2 regions of the Pseudoalteromonas sp. TB25 genome follow, and region 2 is predicted to be linked to the other one. Evidence: predicted binding sites of a transcription regulator. Region 2 holds the regulator's gene; the other holds the start of a gene.

Region 1 (14,087 bases), on a different contig from region 2:
GTCGGTGTAAGTAAGCTGCGCTTTGCTGTTTACTTGCATCATGTCGGATACGTTTGAGTCGGTATCAACAAAAAATTCTTCGGCAAAAACAGTGTTTGCGTAGTCTTTTACTACTGGATCTGTAAGTGGGCCAATTGCGCCGCCTACACCAAATAGTTTTACATTTACGCCTAGTCGGCTAAGTGCTTGGCCAATTTCAAGACCTATTACACCAGGGCCAAATACAGCGACTGATTCTGGTAGGTCATCCCAATCAAATACGTCGTCGTTTATAATAAGTTTGTCGCCAAAGTTATTAAATACGCCAGGGTACGAAGGGCGTGAACCGGTAGCAATTACAAAGCGTTTTGCTGTAATAATTGTGTGGTCGTCTATTTGTATGCGGTTTGTGTCTAAAAATTTAGCGTAACCACGAATTTTATCACCATCTGGTAATTCATCTACAGCTTCTACTACAAATCCGGCAAAGCGGTCGCGTTCGCTTTTAACGCGTGCCATCACTTCTTTACCATTAATACGTGGTGCAGAGCTGTGTACACCAAATGCAGGTGCCATTGTGATTGAGTGCGCAGCTTCAGCAGCTGCAATTAATAATTTACTCGGCATGCAACCAACTCGTGCGCAGGTAGTGCCGTAAGGGCCTGATTCGATCATAAGTACGTTATTTGTAAATTGTTTAGCATTACGATAAGCACTTAAACCCGCAGTACCCGCACCAATAACAACAACGTCGGTTTGCAATTCTTTCATTATTTTTTCCTTATAAAATAGGGGCAACCAGTGCCCCTATTTATATTTACTAATTGAGCAAAATTATTAATTAAGCAAAGTATTTTTCTAAATCATCTGAGCCACCAATGTGCTTACCGCCAATAAATACTTGTGGAACGGTTTCACGGCCAGATACTGCTTTAAGGCTTGTTAGTGATGCGCCTGAGCCCATAACAATTTCTTCAAATGCAAAGCCTTTTTCTGTAAGAAGCGCTTTAGCTTTTGAACAGAACGGACAACCAGGTTTAGTAAATACAGTTACTGGCTCTGGTTTAGCTTGCTTAGGGTTGATGTAATCAAGCATTGTGTCTGCGTCAGATACTTCAAACGGGTCACCTGGTAAATCTGGTTCGATGAACATTTTGTCAATCACGCCATCTTTAACAAGCATAGAGTATCTCCAGCTGCGCTTACCAAAGCCTAGGTCGTTTTTGTCTACTAACATGCCCATGCCGTCAGTAAATTCGCCGTTGCCGTCTGGTAATAAAGTAATGTTTTGCGCTTCTTGATGCTCAGCCCATGCGTTCATTACAAAGGTATCGTTTACTGATAAACATACAATTTCGTCAACGCCGTTTTGCTTAAGTACGCCTGCTAATTCGTTGTAACGTGGTAAGTGAGTTGATGAACATGTTGGTGTGAATGCACCAGGTAGTGAAAACACTACAACCGTTTTACCTTTAAAAATTTCATCTGTTGTTACTGATTTCCATTCGTTATTTTGACGAGTTGCAAATGTAACACTTGGGACTGTTTGACCTTCGATATTGTTTAACATAGTTTTTTGTTCCTCTTGATTTGTTGATAGCCATTATGGCGAACAATTAAATATAGTTCCAATCGTTTGTTTGTATTAAACTGATAGTTATAAACTATCATGCGGAGCTGAATATGAACTTAAAAGATTTTGAATATGTAAAAGCAATAGCGCAATACAAGCACTTTCGCAAAGCTGCCAATGCATGTTTTGTAAGTCAGCCTACATTAAGTGGCCAAGTAAAAAAACTCGAACATGAGCTTGGCGTTACTTTATTTGACCGCTCAACTAAACAAGTTACGTTAACAGCAAAAGGTGAACGTTTGTTGACGCAAATAGAGATTATTTTAGAACAAACGCAAATACTCAAAGAACTTGCTGCTACTTCTAATGAGCCTCTACAAGGTAAATTAACTATTGGTATTATTCCTACCATTGCGCCTTACTTGTTGCCTGCGTTATTAACATCAATGAAAGCGGCATTTATTGATAGTCAGTTTTCGTTTATTGAGATGCAAACAGCAACAATTTTAGAAGCTTTAAATAATGGCGAACTCGACTTTGCTATTTTAGCCGATGTGCCAGAGCTTATTAATTACCATACGGTTGCTTTATACAAAGAAGATTTTTTAGTGGCGGTATCACAAGATAACGCGCTTTCTAAGCATAAAAAAGTGGCGTTGAACGACCTTCAAGGATGCAGCCTACTAATGTTAAGTGATGGTCATTGCTTTAAAGATCAAGCCCAAAAGTTTTGTTTTTCTGCGGGAGTCGATATATCTAATCAGTATAAAGGTAATAGTTTAGAAACATTATTAGCGTTAGTGGCCATGGATGACGGTATTACATTTGTACCAAAACTGGCATGTACCGACCGTGTAGGGATTGATTACTTGCCTATATTCCCTAATCAGCAGCGTAATGTGGTGTTTGCATGCAGAAAGCATTATCCGCATTTATCGGGTGTAGAACAATTGGGCAAGTGGTTATCGGCTCACCCTAATTTAAAAGCTAAATTAACTAAAGATCTTGGCTGATTATTTCTACTACATCGTTAATTTGCACGCCAGGTAGTGGTTTGTCATCAATACTGACAGCTACTGCAGTTTGCTGATAAAGCTGCTCAACGCGAATTTTATTAAGCGTGGTGATGGTGTGTGGCATAACATTACCTGCCGCGTCGGTTAAATAGTTATGGTGCGCAATGCTTAGCATCTGGCCTTTTTTTAACCCATGAGCTTTACCTAAATTAATAACAATTTTGCTATTTTCCATGTGCATTATTTTGCCTTGAGTTGGCAAACACGCCATGGCTGCTTGAATGTCATAACTTACTGCTTGGTTGATATCGGTTATGCTTTGCCCATAAGGCGATTGCCAAAACCTATCACTATTAACGTCAACTATGGTTGTTTTTTCAAATGGCCAAATTGCTTGAGTATGGTAACTATTTTGCCAAAGTTGCTCATAGGTAGTGCCATCAAACAGTGCAAACTCAATGTTGTAACTGCGCTCATACGCCTCGTCTTGCCAAAATGCATAATCGTTATTGAGTTTGTCGCTAGTCGAAAGGCTGGTTATTTGGCTAAGCAGAACATATTGAGCGTTACTGCGCGAAGATATTTCTTCTAATTGAGCGTTTGAATAGTCGTGCTGCTGCGAAAAGTACTTATCAACGCTTATTGCATTATTATAGTAAGCAATAGGTACTGCGCTCATTTTTGATTTTTGCAGGGAAGTAAAAATATTTTTGCTAATAGCTTTGCTTACGTCAAATATTTGACCCATTTTGGCGTGTTCACGATGAACAAGTTGGCTTTGTGTAACGGCCACAAACTTATTAAAACTATTTTGTGGGCATTGCTCTGTTTGAGAAAAAATATCGAGCCGTAATGTAACGGCAAATTTATTGTCGTATTTATTTTCGCTGACCAGTTCAATTTTTTGAATTTCTCCGTGGCTGCTAATTTTTAGCTGATCTTGCATCAACACGCCATCTACCAACGTTTGCACAGAGCTAACCCGTGCGCCAGAGAATACTAACGCCTGTGTAATCGCATCTTTTATAGCGGCAGATTTAGCCGCGCTTGTATCACCATTTTGGACGTTCGCGTGACCCGTTGATTCATACCACTGTGCTTTAGTAAAAGGGGAGAACGTTAATAATGCCGTTGCACTTAATCCTGCAAATGCCAATGATAAAAACGACTTCATACTTTTACTCCAATTAAACGTTAGCTATTAACTAGGTAGAGCAAGGACTGTACCAATGTTATTTGGTAATTATTAGTAATGCTATAAATGGCATTAAACGTGCATATGTACTGCTAATTACTATACAAGGGCTAAATGCTATGCGAGCAATTTCATTACTTATTACACTTGGGTGTTTAACCTTAGGTGGTTGTAGCAGCGTTTTTGATAAGCATGTTGAATATAAATATGTAGAGCCAAATAATTACCCCGTTTTAAAAGCGATAGGGTATGCACCTATTAGCTTGCAAAAAGGCGCTAACGCGTCGCAAAAGCAACTTATGGCCATTAAGGCTTCTAAGCTTGAAGCTTACCGGGAGCTTACTGAGCAAGTATATGGGCAAAAAATTACCGCAGGAACAACGGTGGAAGGCTCAATTGCTCAAGACGATTACTTAGAAAGTAAAGTGCAGGGGCTTATTAAAGGTGCACAAATAATTAAAACTTACGCAGTAGATGACACTTACGTGACCGAGCTTGAGCTTAATATGAAGCGTGTGCACGATTTATACATAGGTGAAGTAAAACCACGCGAAGTTAAAAAAGTAACGTACTACTAAAAAAGTTATTCAAAATACCTCATCCTCCTATATTGAGTGCTATGCTGTTGTTAGGATTAATTTTAAGCAGATTGCGTAGTGCTCAACAGATGTATTTTATTGCCACTTATTTTAGATCGTTCAATAACAAAGGTTTTATCTGCTTTCAAGCAACAACATATTAAGCACTGAAACGATAGATTTAGGTAACTTGAGTGGTCTATCAACGCCTGAGCAAACGGTGCAAATGAGTTCGGCGGAGCCGCTTAATATTGATGATGTAATCATTAACGAAGATGCAGAGCAGCTTATAGCGCTAAATACACTGGTTGAAGACGAAGGCTCTGCAATTGCTTATACTCCAGCTCAAAGTGGGGGAAGCATTGATGCAGCAGCACCTGCGGTTGATGTACAAAATCAATCGGAAGAGATGATCAAACACTTAATTGAAAGTAGTAATAATCAAACGGATATTTAATATCAATAAAGCCCTCTTAATTATTAAGGGGGCTTACATAATTAAGTGAATTGGTATTATTTATAACTAAATTTAAGAATAAAGGACATTAAAAAAGCCTTATTGATAAGTCAATAAGGCTTTTTTAATGTAAAATTTTGGGCTTAAGCTTTTAAGTTACGAACCAGTTTACTCTCGGTATTTACAGACTTACCGGCTTGGTCGTAGGTCATTGACGTTGGTGCGCCAATTAATATCTCTTTTAATTGTTTAACACTTAGTTGCGCTTGGCGGGCAGCATGAGCATTAACGTTATTTTGTTTTTGGCATTGTGCAAGTTGAGTTTTAACTTGGCTTATTAGCTCAGATATTTCAGGATTTTGTGAGTCGTTACTAGCAATTAGCTTACTTAGCTCTTTATCAAGAGTGCTTAACTTAGTTAAAAAAGACATTTTTTGTTGGGCAATTTCTTTTAAACCAGCACCACGTCGTGAGGCAATAGCAGTAAGCTCGTCGTTTAATAGCGTATGCAAAGAATCTAAACAACTTACTTGTTGGTTTAGTTTTACGCTAATTAAACTATTATGATCAGCCATACACGTTAAACTCAAAATCAGCTAAGTTTTTAGCAAGCTTTTCACTATCCACTTGGTATTTACCTTCAGTTATTGCTTTTTTTAGCTCAGCAACTTTATCGCTGTCAAAGCCAGGCGATTGCTGCGCTTTATCTTGAAGCGTTTTTAATTGCTGTGCCTGCGGCGTTAAACTTACAGAGTCACTTGCAGATTTAGGCGAAGGAGCCTGAGCAGCTTGTGTATTAGCATTATCTTTTTTTAAATCAACTTGTTGCTGCTTTGCATTTGTAAGCGCATTAGCTTGTTGATTACTGCCATTAACTTGATTAACCATAATAATAAACCCGTATATTACCCAACTTATGCCATGTTATCGGCATATACGTAGGATACTTTAGTATAAATCTAAATTAAATATTCACTTGAACAGACTCTACACCATCTACTCGCGCATTTAAAACTTTACCTGATTTTTTGTTTTTTATTTGTATCTGTTCGCCCAAAGTACCGTCTTCTAAAGCAATACCTGTGGTTTTAATTCTAAGGCCTCTAAGGTTAGCGTAAATATTAACAGAGTCACCTTTACACACCATACAAATTTGGTTTAGTAATACTGGCATACCACTTCTAATATTTCGTTTACTTCTGCTGCCTATTAGCATTGTGGGGTCATCTAAGTACTGTATGCGTACAAAGTGAGTTGGTTTCATTTCAATACTTAAATGCGATTTAGTTATTACTTCACCGCGGGTTAAATTAGCAGTGGCAACAACAACTGGAGCCATTTCAACAACTCTTACATGAACGTATTGAGCCCACGTTTGCGCATCATTGCACTTGGCTTGTAAGGTTACTTGGCGGTTAAATGGTGGCTCATCGGATGTTGATAATTCAAGTTCAGTATTACAGACACGATCAGGAATGCGACTATCTAAAGGCAGTGCACTTAATTGAGTATTAGTATTTTGCAATGTACCAATCTGCTTAGCTATATAAGCAACGGCCATGTCTTGTAATAAATCTTTACTAAACACTTTAGCTTGCAAAGGGAATACAAAGCACAAGCTAGTAACAAAATAAAAAACACTGTATCTTCTGATTTTTTTTAACAAACTCATAATGTTTCGACTATGCTTATGGTTTCAAACAGGGTATAAATATTTTGCGTCAAAAAGTAGACGCACCCGCGATGTTATGTAGCTTTATAAATAGAAAGCAATTATCGTTCCGTATTATTTGTTTTCTTTAGGAGATTTGAATGGCAGGCATTTTAGACTCAGTAAACCAACGCACACAGTTGGTTGGGCAGAACCGCCTAGAATTACTTTTATTTAAGCTCAGAGGGCGTCAGCGTTTTGGTATTAATGTATTTAAAGTGAGAGAAGTGCTGCAATGCCCTCCACTAACAAGCATGCCAAAATCTAATCCGTATATTCGTGGTGTTGCACATATTCGTGGTCAAACCATTTCGGTTATTGATTTATCAATGGCTGTAGGTGGGCGCCCAATCGACAACATTAAAGACAGCTTTATAATCATTGCTGAATACAATCGCTCTGTGCAAGGGTTTTTAGTGGGCGGAGTTGAACGTATTGTAAATATGAATTGGGAAAAAATAATGCCACCGCCATCAGGCGCCGGACGTTATTCATATTTAACGGCAGTGACCGAAATCGAAAATGAATTAGTCGAAATTCTCGATGTAGAAAAAATTCTCAACGAAATTTGCCCAGTAAACACAGAAGTAAGTGCTGAAGTTGCACAAAGTGGCGATATTCAAAAAGATTTAGGCGAACGTATCGTATTTATTGCAGATGACTCTGCTGTTGCGCGTAATCAAGTTAAACGTGCCCTAGAGCCGTTAGGCGTGCAAACAGAGCTTGCCAAAAATGGTAAAGAAGCACTTATAAGATTAAAAGAAATAGCAGAGCTTGATTGTAAAAACGATATTACTGAGCGAGTAGCGTTACTTATCTCAGACGTTGAAATGCCAGAAATGGACGGCTATACCTTAACAGCTGAAATAAAAGCAGATCCCAAACTTGCACCTTTGCATGTTATTTTGCATACCTCTCTGAGTGGTGTTTTTAACCAGGCTATGATTGAAAAAGTCGGGGCAGATGACTTTATTGCTAAATTTAACCCTGACGAATTAGCAACAGCAGTTAAAAAGTGGGTTCATTGTGATTAACAAAAATAGGTGCTACTAACTTGAATAATAAAGATTTGCAGCAAAGTGAATACGACCAGTTTCGTTCGTTTTTAGAGCAGCAATGCGGCATTGTTTTAGGTGAAAACAAACAGTATTTAGTTAAAAGCCGACTTGCTCCGTTAATGACTCGATTTAATGTGGGATCTTTATCGGAGTTGGTTAGTAAAACTCTCGGGCCTCACGAGCGGCAATTAAGAGCCGCAGTGGTTGATGCAATGACCACAAACGAAACGTTGTGGTTTAGAGATCAATACCCGTTTGAGTTGCTCCAAAATAAGCTTTTTCCTGAGTTTAAAGACTTAAGAAGGCCTTTAAAAATTTGGTCTGCTGCCAGCTCATCAGGACAAGAACCCTATTCAATAGCTATGTCAGTAGCTGAATTTAATACTAAGCAACCTGGTGTGCTTCGTATGGGTGCACAAATTATTGGTACCGACATATCTAATACCATGCTTGATATGTGTAAAAATGCAGAGTATGACGCGCTTGCACTTGCCAGAGGGTTATCTGCAGAGCGTCGTAAAAAGTTTTTTAAAGACAGCGGCAATGGTATGGCACAAGTAAACGATACAATAAAAAAACAAGTTAGTTTTAGGCACCTGAATTTGCTTGATTCTTACGCGTTAATGGGCAAGTTTGATATTATTTTTTGCCGTAATGTACTTATTTATTTTGCGCCTGAAATAAAAGCTAAAATTATTAATCAGTTTGCACAAGCATTAAACCCAAAAGGGTACTTATTTTTAGGAGCGTCAGAGTCCTTGACTGGCTTAAGTACTGAATTTGATATGGTTAGATGCAACCCCGGTATCATTTACCAAAAGAAATAATTAAGTTAATTCATTTCCCTAAAACGACGCACCAAGCGTCGTTTTTCTATTTAGATACATAGTCTTATAAAAATATAACACTTCCTAATATTAATGGCTTATTTTTTGCTTTATTCATGGGTAAGTCAATTTTTTGGAGAAGGTTATGGCTATCAGTTTTGATAAAGCATTAGGTGTGCATCCGCAAGCCATGTTGATCCGTTCACAGCGAGCTGAATTAATTGCAACTAATATAGCTAACGCTGATACGCCTGGCTATAAAGCAAAAGATATAGACTTTGCCTCAGCATTAAAAGCGGCAAGGTCAACCCAGCAAAGCGGCAATACTATGGTAAGAACTAATGATAAACACATTGGTGGAGGTACTCATAGTATGGGCAGTTCAGAATCATTTCGTTTGCCAAATCAATCAGATACAGGTGATGGTAACTCGGTTGATATACAAGTGGAACGAAACTTGTATACACAGAATGCTATGGAGTATCAGGCCAGCTTGCAATTTTTAAGCGGCAGATTCAAAGGTCTGAATAAAGCTCTCGGTAGTCAAGGATAAAAATTATGAGTTTATATAATGTTTTCGATATTGCAGGTTCGGGTATGAGCGCACAAAACGTTCGCTTAAATACTACAGCTAGTAATATTTCTAATGCTAATACCATTAGTTCATCTCAAGACAAAACGTACCGAGCGCGCCAACCTGTATTTGCGGCTGAGCTAACAAAAGCTTCAGCATCAGCAAGTAACCAGCAGGGCTCCGCAGTTGGTGTTAAAGTTTTGGGCATTGTTGAAAGTAATGCACCATTACAAATTGAATATAACCCAAATCATCCAAGTGCGGATGAAAATGGCTATATCTATAAACCCAACGTTAATGTTGTAGAGGAGATGGCAAATATGATTTCTGCCTCTCGTTCTTACCAAACAAACGTGCAAGTTGCTGATGCAGCAAAGCAAATGCTAAGTAAAACACTGTTGCTAGGGCAGCGGTAACCGAGGGTAGGTTATGAGTAACGATATTAGTACATCTTCATCCTATTTAGACTCTATACGCTGGCAAGAGCAACAAGTTGCTACCAGTGATACTGAGAGTGATGCGTTAACACAAGAAGACTTTTTCTCTTTGTTAACTCAGCAATTATCGTTTCAAGATCCCAGTAACCCTGCGGATAACGATCAAATGATTGCTCAAATGACGAGCTTTACAATGGCGCAAGGCATCAGCGATTTAAATTCAAATTTTGATAGCTTAGCGTCTTCTATGACATCAAATTCAGCATTGCAAGCATCAACACTTGTTGGCAAGCAAGCTTTACTTGAGTCAAACACCCTGGATTTAAATGAAACGGGTGATGCCAGAGGCTCTGCAGTGGCAGAAGAAGCCGTTGATAACTTAAAAATTAAAGTGACAGATGCATCAGGTCAGCTAGTGAGAACTATTGATATGGGTTCTCAATCAGCAGGTGCAGTACGTTTTGCGTGGGATGGCAAAAATGAAGCCGGTGAGCGTTTACCTGAAGGTGAATACTCAGTAACCGCCGAAGGAAGTACTGACGGCGAATTTTCAAGCTTGCCCATTGCTACATTCAAGAACATTGAAAGCGTTAATATTAATGGCTCAAGTGGCATTATTATTAACACTAAAGAAGGTGCGGTTAGGCTGACAGATGTAGCAGAAATCGCGTAATAAATTTTAGTATTTTTCGCCTGCTAGCAGGCCACAGACTAACAGGTTAGAGGTGAATTATGAGCTTCAATATTGCATTAACCGGCCTTGCTGCCGCGCAAAAAGATTTAGACGTAACGGCAAATAATATTGCAAACGTTAATACCACAGGTTTTAAAGAGTCACGCGCTGAGTTTGCCGATGTTTACGCTTCATCAGTGTTTAGCTCTGGTAAGACTAAAAATGGTGACGGTGTGCAAACAACCATGGTTGCGCAGCAGTTTCACCAAGGCTCACTGCAATTTACAAATAACTCACTTGATTTAGCAATCACTGGTGAAGGTTATTTTGCGATGACCGACGATTTATCTTCGCAAGATTTAACATATACACGTGCGGGTGCATTTAAGCTTAACCAAGATAACTTTATGGTTGACGCAAAAGGTAACTTTTTACAAGCATTCCCTGTTGATTCATCTACAGGTGATACAACGTCGGTAAGTTTGAGCACAACTGATCCAATTCAAATCCCTGATTCGTCTGGTTCTCCTCGCGCAACAGAAAATGTATTTTTGTCGTTTAACTTAGATGCAACGGCGGATCCATCAGGTCTAGATTTTGACCCTACGTCTAGTGGTACTTATAACTCATCTACGTCAACAACAGTATATGATTCACTAGGTGAGCCGCACATCTTACAGTACTTTTTTGCTAAAGAAGATGATGCCGCAGCAGGTGGTACAGATAACAGTTGGGAAGTATACGCAACACTCGATGGCAAAGTAGTTGATGGCACAACTGGTGGAGAACAAACAACGACACCTTATACACCACTGACTACCCTAGGTTTTAACTCAAGTGGTTTGCCATCAACAACAGGTGGTGTGGCAAATACAAATACAACTACTTTTGATGAAATATTACTACCAGCGGGTTCTGGCGCTGGTTTATCAACATTACTAGACAATGGTGCAACTTTCCCTGGTACTGGTATTGAGCTTAACTGGCGCGATGAAAATAACACGGCAGGACGTATCCCAACTCAGTATTCAAGTGGTTTTGAAGTAAAAGCACTCGATCAAGATGGCTCAACAGTTGGTCGTTTAGCCGGAATTGATATTGGCACAGACGGTAAAATTGTCGCTTCTTACAGTAATGGTGACTCAACATTCCTAGGCCAAGTGGCTATGGTACGTTTTCCAAATTCACAAGGGTTATCACAAGTGGGTGATACAAGCTGGAAGCAAAGTATTGATTCAGGTGAACCTGTAGCGGGTGAAGCTGGTTCGGGTACATTTGGTGGAATTAACTCATCAGCGCTTGAGCAATCAAATACAAACCTTACTAATGAACTAGTAGACTTAATTACTGCACAGCGTAATTACCAAGCAAACTCACGTGCGCTTGAAGTTAACTCAACTATTCAGCAAAGTATTTTGCAGATTCGATAAGCTAAACCTCATTAAATATATTAGGCTGCATTTTTGCAGCCTTTTTTATAAGTCCTCTTTGTAAGCCCTTCTAAATACCTCTCAATGTTGCGTCAAATTTAATCTGGCACCTATTTTGCATTTATAAGTTCAGAGATTTTTTATGTGAGTCGATACTATGGACAAAATGGTCTACATTGCGGCCTCTGGCGCTAAGCAAAGCCTACAAGGGCTTGCTTTAAAAGCCAATAATTTGGCAAATGCAAATACAACGGGTTTTAAAGCTGACTTTGCGCAGGCGCGTTCTATGCAAGCGTTTGGCGAAGGTTTGCCTACACGTGTATTTTCAATGCAAGAGCGTCCGGGTTCAAACATGGTATCGGGTGGCATTGTTCAAACCGGGCGAGACTTAGATATCGCAATGAGCGATAACGCATGGCTTGCTGTGCAAGATGCCTCCGGTAATGAAGCTTACACAAAAGTGGGTACGTTAAACGTTACTGCTCAAGGCATGCTCGTAACCAGCCATGGTCGTCAAGTTATTGGCGAAGGGGGACCTGTTATTTTACCCGTCCCAGTCGAAAAAATAGGGTTTAGCCAAGATGGCGCTATTCAAGTTCGACCACAAGGCGCTCCCGCTAACTTTTTAGAAGAAATAGACACGCTTAGAGTAGTAGAAGCAAATAGCTCACAGCTCGAAAAAGGTAACGATGGTTTATTTAGACCAAAAGCAAATGTAACAGTAGATACCTCTGCCAATGTAAAAGTTTTAAGTGGTTCGCTTGAAATGTCGAATGTGAACCCTGTTCACGAAATGGTCGACATGATAAGCCACCAGCGCCAATTTGAATTACAAGTGAAATTAATGAAAACAGCTGAAGAAATTGACGAGCGTCAAGATCAGTTATTACGCATAGTTTAACTTTAAAGTGAGGACACGATTATGAATCCAGCATTATGGATCAGTAAAACTGGGCTAGACGCTCAACAAACCGATATATCGGTTATTTCAAATAATTTAGCGAATGCCAGTACGGTTGGTTACAAAAAAAGCCGCGCTATATTTGAAGATTTACTTTATCAAAATATTAATCAACCAGGTGGTCGTTCATCGCAAGATACCGAAATGCCGTCGGGCTTAATGTTAGGTGCGGGTGCTAAAGTTGTAGCTAACCAAAAAGAGTTTACGCAAGGCAACATGCTAACCACCGAAAACTCACTAGATTGGATGATTTCTGGCGAAGGTTTTTTTGAAGTACTGCAACCAGATGGCAATATTGCTTACTCGCGCAACGGCCAGTTTACTACCGATGGCGATGGCCGAATTGTAACATCGGGCGCAGGTTACGTTATTCAGCCAGAAATGAATGTACCAGATGACGCGCAATCAATTACGGTTTCGCAAGACGGCGAAGTATCTGTACGTGTTGCAGGCCAAGCCGATAACGTGGTAATTGGTCAGCTTACTATTAGTGATTTTATTAATCCGTCGGGCCTTGAACCAATTGGTCAAAACCTATATACCGAAACCGCTGTAAGTGGTGCGCCGGTACAAGGTAATCCCGGTGTTGAAGGATTAGGTAGCATTATTCAAGGCTCACTCGAAACATCAAACGTAAATGTAACTGAAGAGCTCGTAAACCTAATTGAAACTCAGCGTATTTACGAAATGAACTCAAAAGTAATTTCGGCCGTTGACGAAATGATGAGTTATATCAATCAACAGCTTTAATAGAGTAGGGGGAATTATGCGTAATATTATTTTATTTGCAGCGGGCACATTATTTTTAAGTGGCTGTATGTCTACGCAAAATAGTGAAGTAGTGCAGGACGACCCTTACTATGCACCTATGTACCCCGAGCCTATTTTAGAGCCGCTGGTAGCCACAGGTTCATTGTTTAATACTCATACATCAAACGACTTATATTCTGATAAAAAAGCGCTACGTACTGGCGATATAATTACGGTTAAATTGCAAGAGTCTACTCAAGCAACAAAAGCCGCTAAAACAGAAACAGACAAAGAAACCGACGCAAGCTTAGACCCCGTTATTGGATTAGGTGGTCTACCTGTAAATATAGGTGGCGATAGTATTCAGTTTGGTATTGGTAGTGATTCGTCGTTTACGGGCGATTCAAAATCAAACCAGTCAAACAGCTTAGTGGGCGATATTTCGGTTAATGTAATGCGCGTTTTACCTAACGGTAATTTAGTTATACGCGGCGAAAAATGGCTAACGCTTAATACCGGCGAAGAGTTTATTCGTTTAGAAGGGCTAGTACGCCCTCAAGACGTAAGCGCCGATAATACGGTTGAATCAAACCGTATTGCTAATGCACGTATTCAATACTCAGGTAAAGGGCAAACGCAAGAAGCGCAAAGTCCTGGTTGGCTTACACGTTTCTTTAGCAGTTCGCTGTTTCCATTTTAGAGGGTAACAACATGAATAGCCTTAAAGCTTTATGTTTAGTTGTGTTATTAGGTTGGCAGTTTACTGCCAGTGCTGAGCGCATAAAAGATGTGTCTATGGTTGAAGGCGTACGCTCTAACCAATTAGTTGGTTATGGCTTAGTGGTTGGTTTACCAGGCACTGGCGAGC
Region 2 (18,379 bases):
CATGCAGCTCTTGAGCAGAGCCTGACTTTATCGCGATGCTCACAACAGCGTATTTATTCTCGTTTGCGAGTTCGTTTATGGCAGGGGAGGTAATACTACAAATAGGACACCAAGTTCCCCAAAAATACACAAGCGTGGGTTTATCTTGGCTCATTGCTGCTAAATCAATGTTTTGCCCTTTATAGTCGATTAATTGTAATTGAGGATTTGCTGGCATGACAGGTTGCTGCCACCAATTAACGGCGGTATAAATGACGAAAAATATAGAGCCATATACCAGTACACTTTTTAATATGGATACGCTTTTTTGTTTTAGCGTTTTTTTAGGTATGTCATTTTTATGTTTGGTATCCGTTGCCATAGCTACTGATTTACCCTAAGTATTTTTGCTGTAGTTTTTTACATTTAAAGCGTTTAATTTATATCAGCAACCATGTAGCAGTACCTAAAAAGGCGAATATACCAACAATATCAGTCACCGTGGTTAGCACCACACTCCCTGCAAGAGCAGGGTCTATATTCATTCTTTTAAGAATTATTGGAATACTTGCACCAGCAACACCTGCCACCACTAAGTTCATAAACATAGCGAAAGCGAGTACGCCACCAAGCATAAAGTCCCACTGCCATAGCGCAATAACACCCGCAATTAATAGTGACCACAAAATACCGTTTAGCGCGCCAATGGCCAGTTCTTTCATCATCAAGAAACGTTGGTTTGTTTGGTTTATATGACCTACTGCAATACCACGGATAACAAGCGTTAATGATTGGCTACCAGCAACACCACCCATAGAAGGGACAATACCGTTAAGCACAGCCAAAATAGGGAGCACATCTAAAGTGCCTTCAAAAAAGCTAGCTACAAAAGCAGCTGCAAGTGCGGTTAGTAAATTAACTCCTAGCCAAACTGAGCGTTTTTTAGAGCTTTTTAGTACAGGCGCGAATGTATCCTCTTCATCATCAAGACCGGCTAGGCTTAATAAGCTATGCTCGGCATCTTCTCGGATTACATCAACGATGTCATCGATAGTAACACGACCGAGGAGTTGGTCGTTATCGTCCACCACAGGGGCCGATATCCAATTATGGCGCTCAAATAATTGCGCTACTTCACTTTCATCCATTGATATTGGGATAGACTCACAATCTTCATCCATTAAATCGCGCACAATTTTTTCTGGCGGATTAGTTAATAATGTACTCAGCGATAAAGCGCCTATAAAGCAGTTATGTTTATCAACAACATATAAATCATCTGTACCCTCTGGTAACTCACCACGCAGTCTAATATAACGAAGTACAACATCGAGTGTTACATCAGGGCGAATGGTCACCGTATCGGTGTTCATTAGCGCACCTGCTGAACGCTCTTGATATGACAGTGCTTGCGTGGCACGTTCACGGTCTTGAATGTCCATCGCGCTAACAACGTCTTTATAGACGGTATCTGGCAGGCTACGTAATACTTCACCTAAGTCATCGTGGCCCATGTCTTCAGTTGCGGCGGCAATGTGCTTAGGTTCCATTTGGGCAATAATGCCTAAACGAACATCTTCAGATAATTCTTCAAGAACATCACCCTGCACATCAGGATCGACCAATTGCCAAAGCAGTCGGCGAATTTTATGCGGTGATGATTCTAATAATAATGCGGTATCACAAGGAGCCGTTTTTGCGAGCATGCGCCTAACTTGAACAAATTGACCACTATTGAGTGACTTCGTCACCTGTTTTAGTTGCTGTAGTGGGTAATCTTGTTCAAAAGCTTCAGGCATTGGCGTCCTTTATAAATTGTTATATTACTTTATGGGGGGGAGGTGAGTTAACTGGCGTTACTAACCTATCTATTTTATATATCTGTTTTAATTGAAGCATTAGTAATGCGAATATTGTTTTTATAAAACAGGTTATTCTTGTTCATTAAAGCGTTGTGCTATTAATTCTCCAACAGCGTGTAAAGCTTGCTCAGAATCAGGGCCTTTACAAACAACTTTAACTTCTTTTCCTTGGCTACTTTCAAGTAACATTAGTGCAAGTACGCTATCGCCTGCTGCTTCTTTGTCATCTTGGAATAATGTGATTGTCGCATCAAATTGTACTGCTAATTGCGCAAGCACAGTAGCTGCTCTGGCGTGTAAGCCTAATTTGTTTTTTATTAAAAAGGTATCTTCACAATGCATAACTTACTCTACCTAAGCTGAACAGGTGATTATTCAGCTATATTATTTTTCTTGCTCGCGATGGCGAATTTTTACATTGGGATGTGTCATTGCGAAACTTTCACCGATAGTTTGCGCTAAATACACAGAGCGATGTTGCCCGCCTGTACACCCAATAGCAATGGTTAAATAACTGCGGTTATTTCGTTCTAAATGTGGTAACCACGTTTGTACAAATGTTTGAATTTGCCATGTGAATTTTTGCACTATGCTGTGATTAGCTAAATAGTCTTTAACCGGTTGATCTAACCCATTTAAAGGCTTTAACTCTGGTTCCCAGTGTGGATTTGGTAAAAAGCGTGCATCAAATACGTAGTCTGCTTCTTTTGGTATACCGTGTTTAAAACCAAATGATTCAAATGTGACAATCAGTTGCTTATCTTTTTTACCTAAAATCTTTTCACGAATAGATTCAGCGAGTTGATGAACACTTAAATCAGTCGTATCTACCATAAAGTCGGCGCGAGTGGTTAATACATCAAGTAATTCTTTTTCTTTTTTGATGGCTAAATCAAGCGGCAACGAGTCTATTGATAGTGGGTGTAATCTGCGTGTTTCAGAAAAGCGTTTGATCAATGTCTGATCGTCGCTATCTAAATAAAATAACGTAGGGTTTGCAAAGCCTGGTAAGTATTCAAGAATATCGTTAAATTCATCTTGTTCTTTAGGGATGTTGCGCACATCAATGCTAACAGCAATTTTATCGTAGCTATCAGACACACTGCGAACTAATGAAGGTAGTAGGTTTACTGGAATATTATCAACGCAATAATAACCTAAATCTTCTACAACGCGCAAAGCAACCGACTTTCCAGAACCAGAACGGCCGCTTATGATAATTAACTCCATTTAACACCCTTTATAAAACTATGATTGATCGACAATAACTTGGTAAAGCTCAGTATCAGATTTTGCACTGCGTAACTGTTTACAAAAATCTTTGTTGTTTAGTTTATCAGCAATGGTTGCTAGAGTCTTTAAGTGCTGCTGGTTATCGCCATCTGGTACGATGAGTGCGACAAAAATATCAACAGGGCGATTATCGATTGCATCAAAGTTTATTGGAGTTTCGCTAACGAGCACTAAAGCCAAAGGCTCTTCTGCACCGCTCATTCTTCCATGAGGAATAGCAATGCCACGCCCTATACCTGTACTACCTAATTTCTCTCTGCTCATTAAAGCATTAAGAATATCTTGTTGCGGTAAATACGGAAGTTTGTCGTGAGCAAGTTCGCTAATGAACTCTAAAATTCTTTTTTTGCTATTAAAAAGGACCGCAGCTTTGCTGCAGTCCTGGCATATAAGTGAACTTAATTTCATCATATTAGTGTCGAGCAAGCTTCTCTTTGTGTTTGATTACTTGGCGATCGAGCTTGTCGATCAACGAGTCAATAGCGGCATACATATCTTGATGTTCTGTAGAGGCAAATAGCTCAGCACCGCTTACGTGTATTGTGGCTTCTGCTTTTTGATTTAATTTTTCTACATCGAGAATGACATGAACATTATTTATATGATCAGAGTGTCTTTCAAGCTTCGCAAATTTAGTATTAATATAGTCTCTTAGTGAATCGGTTAATTCTACGTGACGACCAGTTAAGTTTAGTTGCATAAGCATTACCCTCTTAGTTTAGCGTCTTAAATCAGACTTTTACGCTGATTTGACGGTGGAATAGCAAGAGATTCGCGGTATTTTGCGATTGTACGTCTTGCTACTTTAATTCCTTGCTCAGCCAATATATCCGCTATTTTGCTATCACTCAATGGTTTTGCTGAGTTTTCTGCTGCGATTAATTTTCGGATAAGCGCACGTATTGCTGTAGATGAACATTCACCACCGTTTTCAGTACTTACATGGCTTGAGAAAAAGTATTTAAGCTCAAATATACCACGGGGTGTATGCATGTACTTTTGAGTAGTTACGCGCGAAATTGTCGATTCGTGCATTTCTACCATTTCAGCGACATCATTTAAAACCATTGGTTTCATGGCTTCAGGGCCATGTTCAAAAAAGCCTTGTTGTTGCTTAACAATACAATTAGTAACTTTTAATAGCGTGTCGTTTCTACTTTCTAAGCTTTTAATAAACCATTTAGCTTCTTGTAAATGTGAGCGAATAAACTGGCTGTCGCCACTTGATTTTACAGTGCGAGACATTGCCGCGTATTGGCTATTAACACGAATTTTAGGCATGCTATCTGGGTTTAATTCGACAACCCAGCGGCCTTTAATTTTTTTAACTGACACATCAGGAATAACATACTCAGATTCTTCCCTTACTATAGTATCTGCAGGTTTTGGGTTGAGAGTATGTATTAGTGTCATTACTTCTTTAAGCTCTTCTTCTTTGAGCTTAGTTTTTTTCATTAATGTACGATAGTCGCGAGCTGCTAATAGATCAATATGCTCGGTTAAAATCATTTTCGTTTCATTAATGTAAGGTGTTTCTTTATCAAATTGATTAAGCTGAATACACAAACACTCTTGTAAACTACGTGCAGCAATACCAACAGGATCAAACAGTTGGATGCGTTTTAATACCGCTTCAATTTCATCAAGTTCGACTTCGTTATCATCTTCGTTTTCTTGATTAAAGCTTTCTAAAATTTCTTCGCAGCTTAGTGTTAAAATACCTGAATCATCGACGGCTTCTACAATCGCAATAGCGATGGCTTCATCGGTAGGGCTAAATGGCGTTAGTTGTAATTGCCACATTAAATACTCATGGAGCGTTTCAGTAGAGGCGCCTTGGTATATAGATTCATCTTCAGGCATTGGACCTGATGAGGCTGCAGGAGCGGCACTCATGTACTCATCCCAACTAACATCCATAGCCATGTCGTCACTTAGCGTGTCTTTTGCAAGTGCTTCACCAGTATCTTGTTCGTATTCGCTCGGAGCATCATCAGCAGATGCGCTAACAGTTATGTCATCGGTATCAGCTTTTTGCTCGTTTTTACCAGCAGCGTCTTCGGAATAGTCTGCCTCTTCAACCTCTAATAGTGGATTACTGTCGAGAGCTTCTTGTATTTCTTGCTGGAGATCCAATGTACTGAGTTGCAACAAACGAATAGCTTGTTGCAACTGTGGAGTCATTGTAAGTTGCTGGCCCATGCGCAGCTGTAGTGATTGCCTCATGTATCTCTAACAATCCTTTTATGTTGTTATAATTAATACTAGCAGATGCTTAAAGACATGGCGTAAATGTTACAGCCTAAATTGCTCGCCTAAGTAAACATCGCGTACTGTTTTATCATTTAATACGTGTTCTGGAGTACCTGATGCAATCAGCTCCCCATGAGAAACAATGTAGGCTTTTTCACAAACATCAAGGGTCTCTCTTACGTTATGGTCGGTAATTAATACACCAATCCCACGATTTTTAAGATGTTCTATTATTTTCTTTATATCTAATACCGAAATAGGGTCAACACCGGCAAACGGTTCATCCAGTAGTATAAATTTAGGATCTGCTGCCAGCGCTCGTGCTATTTCTACACGACGACGTTCTCCACCCGATAATGCCATACCTTGGCTATCACGAATGTGTTGTATGCTAAATTCATCTAATAAGTTATTGAGCGTGTCTTCTCTGGCTTGTTTATTTAGTTCTTTGCGTGTTTCTAAAATGGCCATTAAGTTTTGATAAACAGTCAGCTTTCTAAAAATCGATGACTCTTGTGGTAAGTAGCCTATGCCTAATCTAGCACGACTATGCATAGGTAAAAGAGTAATATCGTTATCATCAATAGATATTTTACCTTTGTCGCTAGGAACAAGCCCTACAATCATATAAAAAGTCGTTGTTTTACCAGCACCGTTAGGGCCAAGTAAGCCAACTATACTGCCAGCTTGTACTTCAAGGCCGACGTTTTTTACAACTTCACGACCTTTATAGCTTTTTGCCAATAGTTCTGCTTTTAATGTGCTCATGGTTGACCTTTATCGCCTTTTTTACTTTTTTTAGTTTCGATCGGTACTAAAATTGTGTGAACGCGGTCAGTTGAGTTTTCATCTTTTTCGGCACTGATGAGCTGCTGCTCTATGTCGTAGGTAATGCTTTTAGCATTTATTTTTTGTCCGGCTTGCGATACTTGTGCATTACCAACAAGCGTTAAAAAACGCTTAGATACATCATAACGTACTTCGTCAGCACTGGCGCTCATAGTCGTGCCGTCTGATTGCTTTTCTTCAAAGTGCGCAGGGCTACCTGTGGCAATTAATAATTGTTTATTATCACCAAGTTCATCACGTTTGTGTACTTCTAGGCGATCGGCTGTAATGCGGCGATTACCGTGAATAATCTCAACGTTTTTCTCAAAAATACCCACATTAGCTTTTAATTGACCTTCTTGCTTGTCGGCACTTATTGAAATTTGATTGGCAGCAGGTTGCGTGTTTTGTTCTGCAGCACTACTATTAAACGCTAGTATAAGTGTAGGAATTATCAGTGATTTTAATATTTTATTGGTCATAATATATGGTTCGCGTATGGTTAATTAGTTTTATCACTTCGGTTTTTAAGTCGGCTTCTAGGCCTTTACCGGTGATTTTTAAATTGGGTCCAGTGATAATGACGGGTTGCTCCGAACGCATTGTTAATAACTTTATATCAACCTGAATATTATCAGCATTGATTTTGTCTATCATGACGTTATCGGTTAAATTTTTGGCAACCACATTACCTTCTAAAATTAATTGTTTATCTTCGTATAATGTTGCTTCGTCTGCATTTATTTGCCACGTTTGTTGTTCGTTATATAAAGTAAAAATGGGTTTTTCGAAAAACGTGAAACCTAATTGCTGGTATAGCTCCATTTTAGCCGCAGTGACTTTGTGGCTAATTTTACCTTGCTCATCATAGGCTGTCTGTTTGAGCTCAATAGCTATGTAATCAGGCTTAGCAACAACTTCAGGCTCAGCCTGAGGCACAATATTTGTTTGTGTAAAATAAGGGTACCAAAGCCAAACCATACAGCTAATGAATAAAACGCTTAATATTATGCGCGCTGCATTCATGAACTAGTGCCTTGTGTAGTCAATGCTTTACCATTTTCAAGCATGAGCAAATCGGTGAGTTCTCTCACAGCACCAAAACCGCCAGGCATTTGCGTTACATAATGTGACAAACGCTTAATAAGCGGGTGGGCATCATTTACTGCAACGGCAAAGCCTACTAACTCCATAACAGGCATGTCAGGACCGTCATCACCAATATAAGCAATTTGTTCATCGCTAAGGTTGAGTTTATCTTTTAATTCTTGATAGGCAATGAGCTTATTTTCTTGGCCTTGATAAATATGCTGTACGGTTAAGCTGCTCATACGTTGTTGTACTATCTGTGAATGACGACCAGTAATAACAGCTACTTCAAAGCCACTGTTTATAAGTGCTTTAATGCCAAAACCATCTTTTGTATTAAATGCTTTTAGCTCTTCACCTTGATTGCCAAGGTAAATACGGCCATCAGAAAATACACCATCAATATCGCATATAAGTAGTTTTACTTTTTTAGCGCGTGCTTTTGCATCATCGCTCAGCGGTTGATAGAGTTCTTCAAATTGCATTTATAACACTCCTGCTTTTAATAGGTCTTGCATATTTAATGCGCCAATAGGTTGGTTTTTCTCATTGACGACGATTAGGCCATTTATACGTTTACGTTCCATAATATTGAGCGCTTCAGCGGCTAAAATATCTTGCGTAGCTGTAGTGCATGACTTAGTCATAACAACATCTATTTGTGTTGTATGAATATCAATTCTTTGTTCTAAAATGCGACGTAAGTCACCATCGGTAAATAACCCTACGAGTTGCTGATTTTCATCAACAATGGCTGTCATACCTAACCCTTTAGCTGACATTTCTATTAGAGCATCTTTAACTGTTTGTGAAACATCAATAATAGGTGTATTTGCGCCGCTGTGCATAACATCTTTTAAAGTAAGTAATAAGCGCTTGCCTAAACTACCACCTGGGTGAGATAGCGCGAAGTCATCAGCTGTAAAGCCGCGAGCTTCTAATAATGCAACTGCCATGGCATCGCCCATCGCAAGCGTTGCAGTGGTACTTGATGTAGGGGCTAGACCCAATGAACAAGCTTCTTTTTCTACTTTAATGCACACATGTACATTAGCAAGGGTTGCCATTGTTGATTGTGTATTGCCAGTCATCGCTATCATTTTGGCACCAAGTCGTTTTAAAACCGGAATGATATTTAAAACTTCGCTGGTTTCCCCTGAATTAGAAATAAGCATAACCACGTCATTTTTAGTGATCATACCTAAATCACCATGACTTGCTTCACCAGGGTGAACAAAAAACGCAGGGCTGCCAGTGCTTGCAAGGGTTGCCGCTATTTTATTGCCAATATGGCCTGATTTTCCCATGCCAATAACAATAATACGGCCTTCACAGTCGTACATTAATTGGCACGCGTTATGAAAATTTTCATCTACATATTGTGCAATATCACTAAGTGCTTGGCGCTCAACATCTAAAACGCGAAGGCCTTGTTCAATAAAGTTTAGCGTTGCCATCATTTACCCTACTTGACTAAAAATATACCCTTGGTAACCCAAAAACGCTATTAGCAATAAGCCGCCTTCTACCCTATTGATACGCTGGGTGCCTCTAAAGTTCAATGACATAATAATAAGAGCAAGTGTTGCACCAATCATAATTAATATATCTCGGCTTACTAACGATGGATCAACTGCTGAAGGATTAATAATACCTGCTAGAGGTAATACAGCTAAAATATTAAATATGTTTGATCCAACAATATTACCTAGTGCTAAATCATCTTCATTTTTAAGTACACCTGCAACCGAGGCGGCAAGTTCCGGCAAGCTAGTACCAATGGCAATAATTGTTAAACCAATGACTAAGTCGCTTAAGCCGAAGTATTTAGCAATATCAACAGCTGAGCCGATTAAAAAATGAGAACTAACCGGCAGGAGTATTATGCCGACAATTAACCAAAATACCGCTTTTTTAGTAGGTACATCGTTTGGTACATCGTCGCAGGCTTCTGAGACAAATGGGTCATCTTGGTTTTTTGCACGCATAGATACAATGATTAACCCACCGATGAATACGATAAAGCCAACTAAAAGCGCAACACCTTCACTAAATGAAAAGTAGTTATCTGAGAACACATACCAAGTAGCTAAAGATACGAGCATCACTAATGGCATTTCACGTTTTAACGTACTAGATGAAACTGAAAGAGGGCGAAATAGAGCAGTGATACCTAACACAAGTAAAATGTTTGTAATATTAGAGCCAACAGCATTGCCAACGGCTGTGTCGGTTTTGTTAGCCAAAGCGGCAGAGGCTGAAACCATCATTTCAGGGGCTGAAGAGCCCATGGCTACAACGGTCAAACCAACAATAAGTGTAGGTACACCAAAGTTTTTAGCAAGAGCCGCAGCCCCATAAACAAACCTATCGGCACTCCAAACAAGAGCTGCAAAACCAAGAATTAAAATAACAAACGAGGTAACCATTGTGTTAAGCCAGTTATACAAAATACGGATGGCGCGAATAGTAACAAAAGCCAAGATGAAAGTATAAATAAAAGAGTAAGGTCAACTGCGTAACAATGTTGCTTTTAAACAGCTAATTTAAAAATTTAAGCCGGGGTTAAGCTGTTTTGAGCGAGTCTTATAATCCTTTTCATGGGTGTATTACAAAATCTTACGAATTGTTTTTTCCATCTTTGACAAAAAAGCTTTAAAATAGGTGCACTAGTGAACATTTTTATGGAGAGCGACTTGTCGCAATCAATAGTAGAAGTCAAGGATGTTAGCTTTTCGAGAGGCAATAGAATCATATATAAAAATATGAGTTTTAGCGTTCCTAAAGGTAAAATTACTGCGATCATGGGGCCAAGCGGAATTGGCAAAACCACTATGTTGCGTTTAATTGGTGGTCAGCTTAAACCAGATTCAGGTGATATTTTATTTGAAGGTGGCAGCATTCCTAAAATGTCTCGTAAAGAGTTATACGAAGCACGTACTAAAATGAGCATGCTTTTTCAAAGTGGTGCGCTGTTTACTGATATGTCGGTATTTGACAATATCGCGTTTCCTATAAGAGAGCACACAAAGCTAAGTGAAGACCTTATTCGATTAGTTGTGTTAATGAAATTGCAAGCTGTTGGGCTACGTGGCGCTAAAGATTTAATGCCCTCTGAGTTATCCGGCGGTATGGCAAGACGTGCTGCACTTGCGCGCGCTATAGCACTTGATCCAGAGCTAATCATGTACGATGAACCATTTGCAGGACAAGATCCTATTTCGATGGGCGTATTGGTTAAGCTAATTAAGTCGCTCAACGAAGTATTAGGTTTATCGTCTTTAATCGTGACGCACGATGTTACAGAGGTAATGAGTATTGCCGAACACGTTATAATTATCGCCGATCAGGGGGTAATTGGTTCTGGTACTCCAGATGAAATGCGTAATCATGAATCTCCTTTAGTTCAACAGTTTTTAAAAGGCTTGTCGGATGGTCCAGTACCATTTCATTTTCCGGCTCAGGCTTATGCAGACGAACTACTTGGAGAAAAAGCATAATGTTGGATTTATTTCAAAAGCTAGGGCATAAAACGCTAGGACGTTTTGCGGCCCTTGGTCGTTCTGCTTATATGCTGTTTAGTGCATTAGCGCATGTTCCTAATTTTAAAAAAGGCACACCTTTACTTGTTCGCCAGCTCTATATGGTTGGTTCGCAATCGTTACTCATTATTATGGTGTCGGGTTTGTTTATCGGCATGGTGTTGGCTCTACAAGGTTACACCGTATTGGTTGGTTATGGCGCTGAGGATAGTTTAGGGCCGTTAGTGGCACTGAGCTTATTGCGAGAACTAGGCCCGGTTGTTACTGCATTATTATTTGCAGGACGCGCAGGTAGCGCTTTGACAGCTGAAATTGGCTTAATGAAAGCAACAGAGCAACTTTCATCACTTGAGATGATGGCAATCGATCCGCTAAAACGTATTATTGCACCGCGCTTTTGGGCGGGTTTTATAAGTATGCCATTGCTTGCATTGATATTTTCAGCCGTAGCAATTATAGGCGCTCATTTAGTGGGGGTAGATTGGCTGGGGGTTGATACAGGTAGTTTTTGGTCAATCATGCAATCACAAGTGTCGTTTCAGCAAGACATACTAAACGGTATTATTAAGAGTTTTGTATTTGCCATAGTGGTGACCTGGATTGCGCTTTATAAAGGATATGACTGTGTGCCGACCTCAGAAGGGATCAGCAAAGCAACCACCGAAACGGTTGTTCATTCGTCATTAGCAGTTTTAGGTTTTGACTTTATTTTGACAGCGGTAATGTTTACCAGCTAATAGGGTATAGATAATGAATTCACGGAAATTAGAAATTTTAGTTGGTTTTTTTGTAGCACTTGGCATTTTAGCTTTTGCGATGCTTGCACTTAAAGTTGCCAATTCAGGTATTAGTGGCTCTGGCGAAACATATACGCTTAATGCCAAGTTTGAAAACATTGGCTCGTTAAAAGCGCGTGCGCCGGTAAAAGTAGGTGGTGTTGTAATTGGTCGTGTTGAATCAATTTATGTACACCCACAAGAATTTTTACCAGTCGTTAATATGACCATTGACGCACAGTACTTATGTCGTTTTTCAGACACAAGCTCAATCTCTATTTTAACGTCGGGTATTTTAGGTGAGCAGTACTTAGGTATTCACCCTGTAATTTCACCAGATTCTGCTAAACAACGTTGTTTAGGCGAAACAGTGACTGAGAACAAGCAAGATGAAGCAATTGACGATTTATTTGGTGTGGAAAGCAAAGCACTAGGTGATGGCGATTCAATTACTGACACTAAGTCTGCCATTGTACTTGAAGAATTAATCGGGCAGTTTTTATTCAACCAAGGTAGTGAGTAATTATTATGTTGAAAAAGTTTTTAGCTATTGTAGCAATTGGCACAATGACGCTAACTCAAAGCGTAAGTGCAGCAGATGTGAAATTAGTCGATCCTAATAAAATGGTACGCCAAGTTGCCGATAATACATTTGCGCGCATTAAAAAAGATCAGCCATTAATTGTTAAAGATCAAGAATACCTTCGCGTAATAGTCGAAGAAGAATTAATGCCTTATATCGACTATAAATATGCAGCACTTCGTGTACTTGGCAGTGAAGTATCTAAAGTTCGTGCAATTACCGACGAGGCTGAAAAGGCCAAAGCAATTAAAGAAATTCAACGCTTTATTGGTGTATTTAGAGAGTACTTAGTTGCTACTTATGCAGGTGTATTTACTCAATACACAAACCAGAAAGTTGAGTTTGGTGCAGAGCAAGCGTTCAAAGGTAAAGACGTCGTTGTTATTAAGACTAAAATTATTGAAGACGGTAAACCTGATATCAGAATCGATTTTAAAGTACGCGAAGACCGTGACGGTGAATGGCGCGCGTACGATATGATTGCCGAAGGTATTAGCTTACTAGACGCAAAACAAAGTGAGCTGCAAGGTATTTTGCGCCAGCAAGGTATTGATAATGTAAGTAACCTTTTAGAGCAAAAGAGTCAGCTACCAGTTCAGTTTAGAGGCAGTAACTCGAATGACTAAATTGGCAATAAGCCAAGTTGATGGACAACATTTTGGAGTAAGCGGTGAGCTTACTCGAAATTCAATTGGCGATGAACAGCTTCTGAACAATAAGTTATTAACTAAGCATAAAATCATCTATTTCGACCTAAGTGGAGTATCAAGGGTTGACACAGCAGGCTTAGCTTGGTTAATTCACTCTTTTGCAGAATTAAAGCAGCAAGGCATTCGCCTTGAATTGCAAAACCTACCTGAGCAATTGCAAAATTTAATGCAATTGGGTCAGGTTACAACCCTATTTGAGTGAGAGTTATGGAAACTAGCCAAGTCGAAACATTATTACGCGAAGAACTTCAATTAGCTGAAGTACATGTAAAAGCCAATGGTAGTCATTATGAAGTTGTTGCGGTAGGCGAATGCTTTGACGGTTTAAGCCGAGTTAAAAAGCAGCAGCTAGTTTATGGTCCATTAATGAATACAATTTCAGATGGGACAATTCACGCAGTATCTATTCGTGCATTTACTCCTGTAGAGTGGAAGCGTGAACAAAAATTTATTTTACCGCAATAACTAGGGCCTCCTAATGGATCAATTTGTAATTCAAGGTGGCACTTCACTTGCTGGTGAAGTGACTATTTCGGGCGCTAAAAATGCTGCACTTCCTATTTTATTTGCTTCGCTATTAGCTGATGGTAAAAGTATCTTTACTAATGTGCCGCGTCTTCGCGACATAGTGACCACTGAAGCCTTATTAAAAACTTTAGGTGCTGATGTTAATTGGCAGGGCGATACGCTAGTGATTGACGGTGCAACGGTTGATAAAACATTAGCGCCTTACGACTTAGTAAAGCAAATGCGCGCATCTGTGCTTGCATTAGGCCCTCTAGTGGCTCGTTTTGGTGAGGCTCAAGTGTCTTTACCAGGTGGGTGCGCCATTGGCGCTCGCCCGGTTGATATTCATATTCAAGGTTTGGAGCGCATGGGCGCACAAATAAACGTTGAAAATGGTTATATTAATGCCAAGGTGAATGGTCGCTTAAAAGGCGCTGAAATTTTTATGGAAATGGTAAGTGTAGGCGCTACCGAAAACCTATTAATGGCAGCGGCCCTGGCTGATGGTAAAACCATACTTGATAATGCGGCACGCGAGCCTGAAATAATTGATTTAGCTAACTGCCTAATTGCTATGGGCGCTAAAATTACGGGTGCAGGTACCAGCCGCATTGAAGTTGAGGGCGTTGAGCGTTTAGCTGGCTGTGAGCACAGTATTTTACCTGACCGAATTGAAACAGGGACGTTTTTAGTCGCAGCAGCAATGGCTGGCGGTGAAGTACTTTGTAAAAATACAGATTTTCATTCTCTTGAGCCTGTGATTGAAAAGCTACGTGCTACGAATGCGCACCTAGAAGTACATAACGATAGTATTTATCTTGATATGCGCGGCCGAGAACTTAAAGCCGTGAATATTAAAACAGCTCCACACCCAGGTTTTCCTACGGATATGCAAGCTCAGTTTACAGCATTAAATGTAGTAGCAAATGGTAGTGCAACGATCACAGAAACGATTTTTGAAAACCGTTTTATGCATGTACCAGAGTTGCAGCGTATGGGCGCTAATATTCGTTTAGAAGGGCATACCGCAATTTGTGGTGAGACTGAAAGCTTAACGGGTGCGCAAGTAATGGCAACCGATTTACGCGCTTCAGCTAGTTTAATTTTAACGGGTATAGTGGCACAAGGTGAAACGGTTGTTGATCGTATTTATCACGTTGATAGAGGTTATCAGCGCATTGAAGATAAACTAAGTGCATTAGGCGCAAACATTAAACGTAGAAGTAGCTAAGTAGATAACTAGTTAAGCTATTTTAAAAAAGGTCGGATACGCAAATTGCTATCCGACCTTTTTATTGACGATTGGTATTACTCTTTTTTAAAGCTTTGTTTCAAGTTCAGCTACCACCACCATTATTTTTTCTATTTTCCCATCTCTGTAAAGCTCAAATTCTATTTCTTTACCTGGCTCCGTATTACCTATTTTTTCAAGCACTTTTTGTGGATTTGCTACCGAAAGCCCTGCAATTTTAATGACGATATCTTGCTCTTCAATACCCGCTTGCCATGCTGGCCCCAAAGGGTCTAAATTAGTAATGCGCATGCCAGTAACCGGCGTTAGGCTGTCGTTTACTTCTTTACCTGTACTATCTACTGCTGTGCCTTCAAAGCCTAAATAGCCGCGTACAACCCGACCGTGACGAATGAGTTTACCCATCACTTTTTTAGCAAGTGAGTAAGGAACCGCAAAAAATATTCCTTGAATATTCAAGTTCTCACGCGTTTTAAATTGTGCAGAAGTAATGCCGACTAAATCACCATTGGAGTTAACTAATGCGCCGCCGGAGTTGCCCACGTTAATAGCTGCATCCATTTGCAATAAGTTATTGTAAGGGCTATCTGTAATTTTTTGCTTACCCGTTGCACTAATAATGCCTTGAGTGATTGTTTGCCCTAAGTTAAGCGGGTTGCCTATAGCAAGTACAACATCGCCTACATTTGATACATAGCTATCGTTTACGGGAATCACCGGGAGGTGATCTGCATTGATTTTAAGTAAGGCTAAATCAGTAATGGTATCAAAACCAATTAGTTGCACATCAAAAAAGCGTCGGCCATCGGTTAAGATAACCATAATTTGGTCTGCATTATTCACAACATGGTAGTTAGTAAGAATATAACCGTCTTGCGACATAATGACGCCAGAGCCTAGCTCTTGTACCGTGTTTTTTCTTTTATAACGAGGTTCTTTGGAAATGCTTTCTGAAAAAATAGTAACTACAGAAGGAGCTGCTCGTTTAACTGCATCAGAAAAACTCAAGTGACTCGCACTCATCGCGCTTGGAAGGGGAACATTAGGAAGTAAGGCGGCTCGCATATTAGGGCTGAAAAAAACCACTAAAAAAGCAATACTTAGACCTGCAAATAAAGGGGGAAGAATAAATTTTATTAATTTCAGCACAGTTTTCTTATTATGTAAGTGAGCAATCTCTTTATGATGACATAAAAAAAATAACAGCGGCAAGTGCCACTGTTATTTTTATTACATTAATAGTGCTATTTATTACTGAATTAAAATAAATATAGACTCACGGCCACGTTGTACGCCAAGTACGATATTACCTTTGGTGTTTTCGATAATCTTATTCATATCACGAATAGTTTCTACTCGTTGGCGATTCACTTGCATAATAATATCACCTTCTTCAAGGCCAACACGGGCAGAAGGTGAGCGAGGGTCTACAGACGTAACCTCAACACCTTTATTGCTATTTTTTTGCACGTTTTCGAGCTCAGCGCCTTGGAATGCAGGATGGAGTTCTTCACCGGTCGCTGTAACACCTGATGCACCATCAAGAGTTACTTTCACTGTTTTAATTTTACCATCGCGGTAAATGCCAAGTTTTATTTCGCGGCCTTCACCTAGCGTAGCAATTTTGCTGCGCAGTTCGTGGAAACCACTAATATCACCGCCATTAATGCTAACAATTACGTCACCTGCTTTTATACCTGCTTTACTTGCGGCAGTGTCGTCCATTACTTGCATTACATAAGCACCTTGTTTAACGTCAAGTTGCTGCGCCTTAGCAAGGCCTGCATCAAGTGGGCGGCCAGAGATACCCAGCGACCCTCGGCGTACTTCACCGTGTTCAACAATTTGATCAACTAAGTTTTTCATCATGTTTGATGGAATGGCAAAACCAATACCCACGTTACCGCCAGAAGCACCTAAAATAGCAGTGTTAATACCAATCAATTCACCGTTTAAGTTAACTAGTGCACCACCAGAGTTGCCTTGGTTGATAGCAGCATCGGTTTGAATGAAATCTTCGTAGCCCTCAATATTTAAACCACTACGGCCAAGAGCGCTAACAATACCAGATGTAACTGTGTGGCTAAGTCCAAATGGGTTACCAATAGCGACGGCAAAGTCGCCCACTCGTAAACTATCTGAATTTGCGAGTTTTATTTCAGTTAAGTCATCAGCGTCTATTTGTAAAAGAGCGATGTCTGATTCTGTATCAGTACCAATTTTAGTTGCTTCAAATTCACGGCCATCTTCGAGGGTTACTACCATTTTTTCGGCATCTTGGATTACGTGATTATTAGTGACTACATAACCCTCATCAGCATCAATAATTACCCCAGAGCCTAACCCACTAAATTGACGCTTTTGACTGCGAGGCTGTTGCTGTCCAAAAAAGTATTCAAGCGGATCTGCACGGCGGCGTACTTCTTTTGAGCCTGAAACTTGGATACTTACAACACCTGGAGATATTTTCTCTAGCATGGGGGCAAGAGTTGGTAGTTGTTGACCATTTACTGCAATTGGCATTTTTGCATAAGATGCTACAGGGCTCATTAATAAGCTTGTAGATAGAATAGCTGCGCTGATAAGTGATAATTTCATTTTCATAGTCAGGGGTAACTCCACTTAAGATAAAGCAAAACAAAAAGGGCTACTTTACAGCAGCCCTTTTCGGTTTATTAAGATAAAACAACAAAGCTGTTATATCTAAAGACTATGGGGTCAAAAAAAAGTTCATCAAGATGCTTTAGAATGTTCTGAAACTTTATTTTGACCAGCAAATAAACCGGATTCACCTGATACATAATCAGCTGGTTGCGCTTCTGCAGAAGAGCGGTCTGAACGACGCTCTTTTAAAGATGCTTGTAATTGTTCGGTTGTTTCTTTAGAGAAATAAGGTTCAGCTGGTGCTTTATTTCTATCTTCTAGAAGAAGCTGGTTTGTTTCTTCAACGTGACTAAGCAGTTGATCATAGTTTTCTTTCATTTTATTTACGAGCTTACCAGTATTCGCTAAATGATCAGCGACATCTTGGCGATACTGCTCAAGCGCACTTTGTGCTTGTTCCGCTTGCTCTTTTAGTTCATCTTGTTTGAACTGTTTTTTAGTTACAAATGCACCAATAAAAAATGCTACAACAGCAACAATAACAATCAAACCTACCCACATAACTGTGCCCATAAAAACTACCCCTTTGGGAAAATAACTAACGAATGCCGATTCAATTATAAATCATACTAAGTGTAATATACCCCGAGTTATGATGCGTGTTAATATGCTTTGCAAATTAAACTGTGTTTTAACTGTAAATAGATATGACTCCTTGGCAAACATACCAACAAGACTTAAAGCGAGATGACTTTGTACACGACGCAGCACAAGAAAATGCTGTGCGCCATTTACAACGTCTATACGATGACCTAACTCAGACAAAGCCAAAACAAAAAGGCTTTTTTGCTAAGCTATTTAGTAAAGAAGAACCTGCGCCTGTAAAAGGTTTGTACTTTTGGGGGGGAGTAGGGCGTGGTAAAACTTATTTAGTTGACACTTTTTACGAATCATTACCGGGCACACGTAAAATGCGTGTGCACTTTCATCGATTTATGCACCGAGTGCATAACGAGCTTAAAAAGCTAAATAATACGGCTAATCCATTAGAAAAAATTGCTGACACTTTTAAAGCAGAAACAGACATTATTTGCTTTGATG

Evidence for each region. Region 2 encodes sigma-54, which starts transcription at its own class of promoters, with help from an activator protein. Its sites were predicted from a motif close to GTTGGCACGNNNNTNGNNT; they were not measured.
Region 1: a site for sigma-54 is predicted at 11,611-11,629, ahead of L652_RS0121355 (flagellar basal body rod protein FlgF). Genes of this name have one in related genera too.

What each region holds. Positions count from the first base shown of each region.
Region 1 covers NZ_AUTI01000442.1:924-15,010, reverse strand. The annotation lists gene L652_RS0121430 (dihydrolipoyl dehydrogenase) at 1-750, opposite strand, end outside; gene L652_RS0121425 (glutathione peroxidase) at 821-1,549, opposite strand; gene L652_RS0121420 (LysR substrate-binding domain-containing protein) at 1,663-2,565, shown strand; gene L652_RS0121415 (flagellar assembly protein FlgT) at 2,549-3,742, opposite strand; gene L652_RS0121410 (LPP20 family lipoprotein) at 3,883-4,341, shown strand; gene L652_RS0121405 (hypothetical protein) at 4,532-4,798, shown strand; gene L652_RS0121400 (flagellar protein FlgN) at 4,942-5,373, opposite strand; gene flgM (flagellar biosynthesis anti-sigma factor FlgM) at 5,366-5,686, opposite strand; gene flgA (flagellar basal body P-ring formation chaperone FlgA) at 5,763-6,470, opposite strand; gene L652_RS0121385 (chemotaxis protein CheV) at 6,611-7,543, shown strand; gene L652_RS0121380 (protein-glutamate O-methyltransferase CheR) at 7,564-8,394, shown strand; gene flgB (flagellar basal body rod protein FlgB) at 8,540-8,947, shown strand; gene flgC (flagellar basal body rod protein FlgC) at 8,953-9,384, shown strand; gene L652_RS0121365 (flagellar hook assembly protein FlgD) at 9,398-10,078, shown strand; gene flgE (flagellar hook protein FlgE) at 10,138-11,508, shown strand; gene L652_RS0121355 (flagellar basal body rod protein FlgF) at 11,666-12,409, shown strand; gene flgG (flagellar basal-body rod protein FlgG) at 12,431-13,219, shown strand; gene flgH (flagellar basal body L-ring protein FlgH) at 13,236-13,919, shown strand; partial or broken gene L652_RS0121340 (flagellar basal body P-ring protein FlgI) at 13,931-14,087, shown strand, end outside.
Region 2 covers NZ_AUTI01000202.1:2,454-20,832, reverse strand. The annotation lists gene L652_RS0104985 (protein disulfide oxidoreductase) at 1-361, opposite strand, end outside; gene mgtE (magnesium transporter) at 420-1,778, opposite strand; gene L652_RS0104975 (HPr family phosphocarrier protein) at 1,911-2,183, opposite strand; gene rapZ (RNase adapter RapZ) at 2,226-3,071, opposite strand; gene ptsN (PTS IIA-like nitrogen regulatory protein PtsN) at 3,090-3,542, opposite strand; gene hpf (ribosome hibernation promoting factor) at 3,547-3,834, opposite strand; gene L652_RS0104955 (RNA polymerase factor sigma-54) at 3,861-5,360, opposite strand; gene lptB (LPS export ABC transporter ATP-binding protein) at 5,430-6,155, opposite strand; gene lptA (lipopolysaccharide transport periplasmic protein LptA) at 6,152-6,697, opposite strand; gene lptC (LPS export ABC transporter periplasmic protein LptC) at 6,687-7,241, opposite strand; gene kdsC (3-deoxy-manno-octulosonate-8-phosphatase KdsC) at 7,238-7,789, opposite strand; gene L652_RS0104930 (KpsF/GutQ family sugar-phosphate isomerase) at 7,790-8,761, opposite strand; gene L652_RS0104925 (calcium/sodium antiporter) at 8,765-9,733, opposite strand; gene L652_RS0104920 (ATP-binding cassette domain-containing protein) at 9,989-10,804, shown strand; gene mlaE (lipid asymmetry maintenance ABC transporter permease subunit MlaE) at 10,804-11,583, shown strand; gene mlaD (outer membrane lipid asymmetry maintenance protein MlaD) at 11,597-12,145, shown strand; gene L652_RS0104905 (ABC transporter substrate-binding protein) at 12,151-12,831, shown strand; gene L652_RS0104900 (STAS domain-containing protein) at 12,824-13,117, shown strand; gene L652_RS0104895 (BolA family protein) at 13,123-13,380, shown strand; gene murA (UDP-N-acetylglucosamine 1-carboxyvinyltransferase) at 13,394-14,653, shown strand; gene L652_RS0104885 (trypsin-like peptidase domain-containing protein) at 14,741-15,823, opposite strand; gene L652_RS0104880 (Do family serine endopeptidase) at 15,926-17,278, opposite strand; gene L652_RS0104875 (YhcB family protein) at 17,408-17,851, opposite strand; gene zapE (cell division protein ZapE) at 17,986-18,379, shown strand, end outside.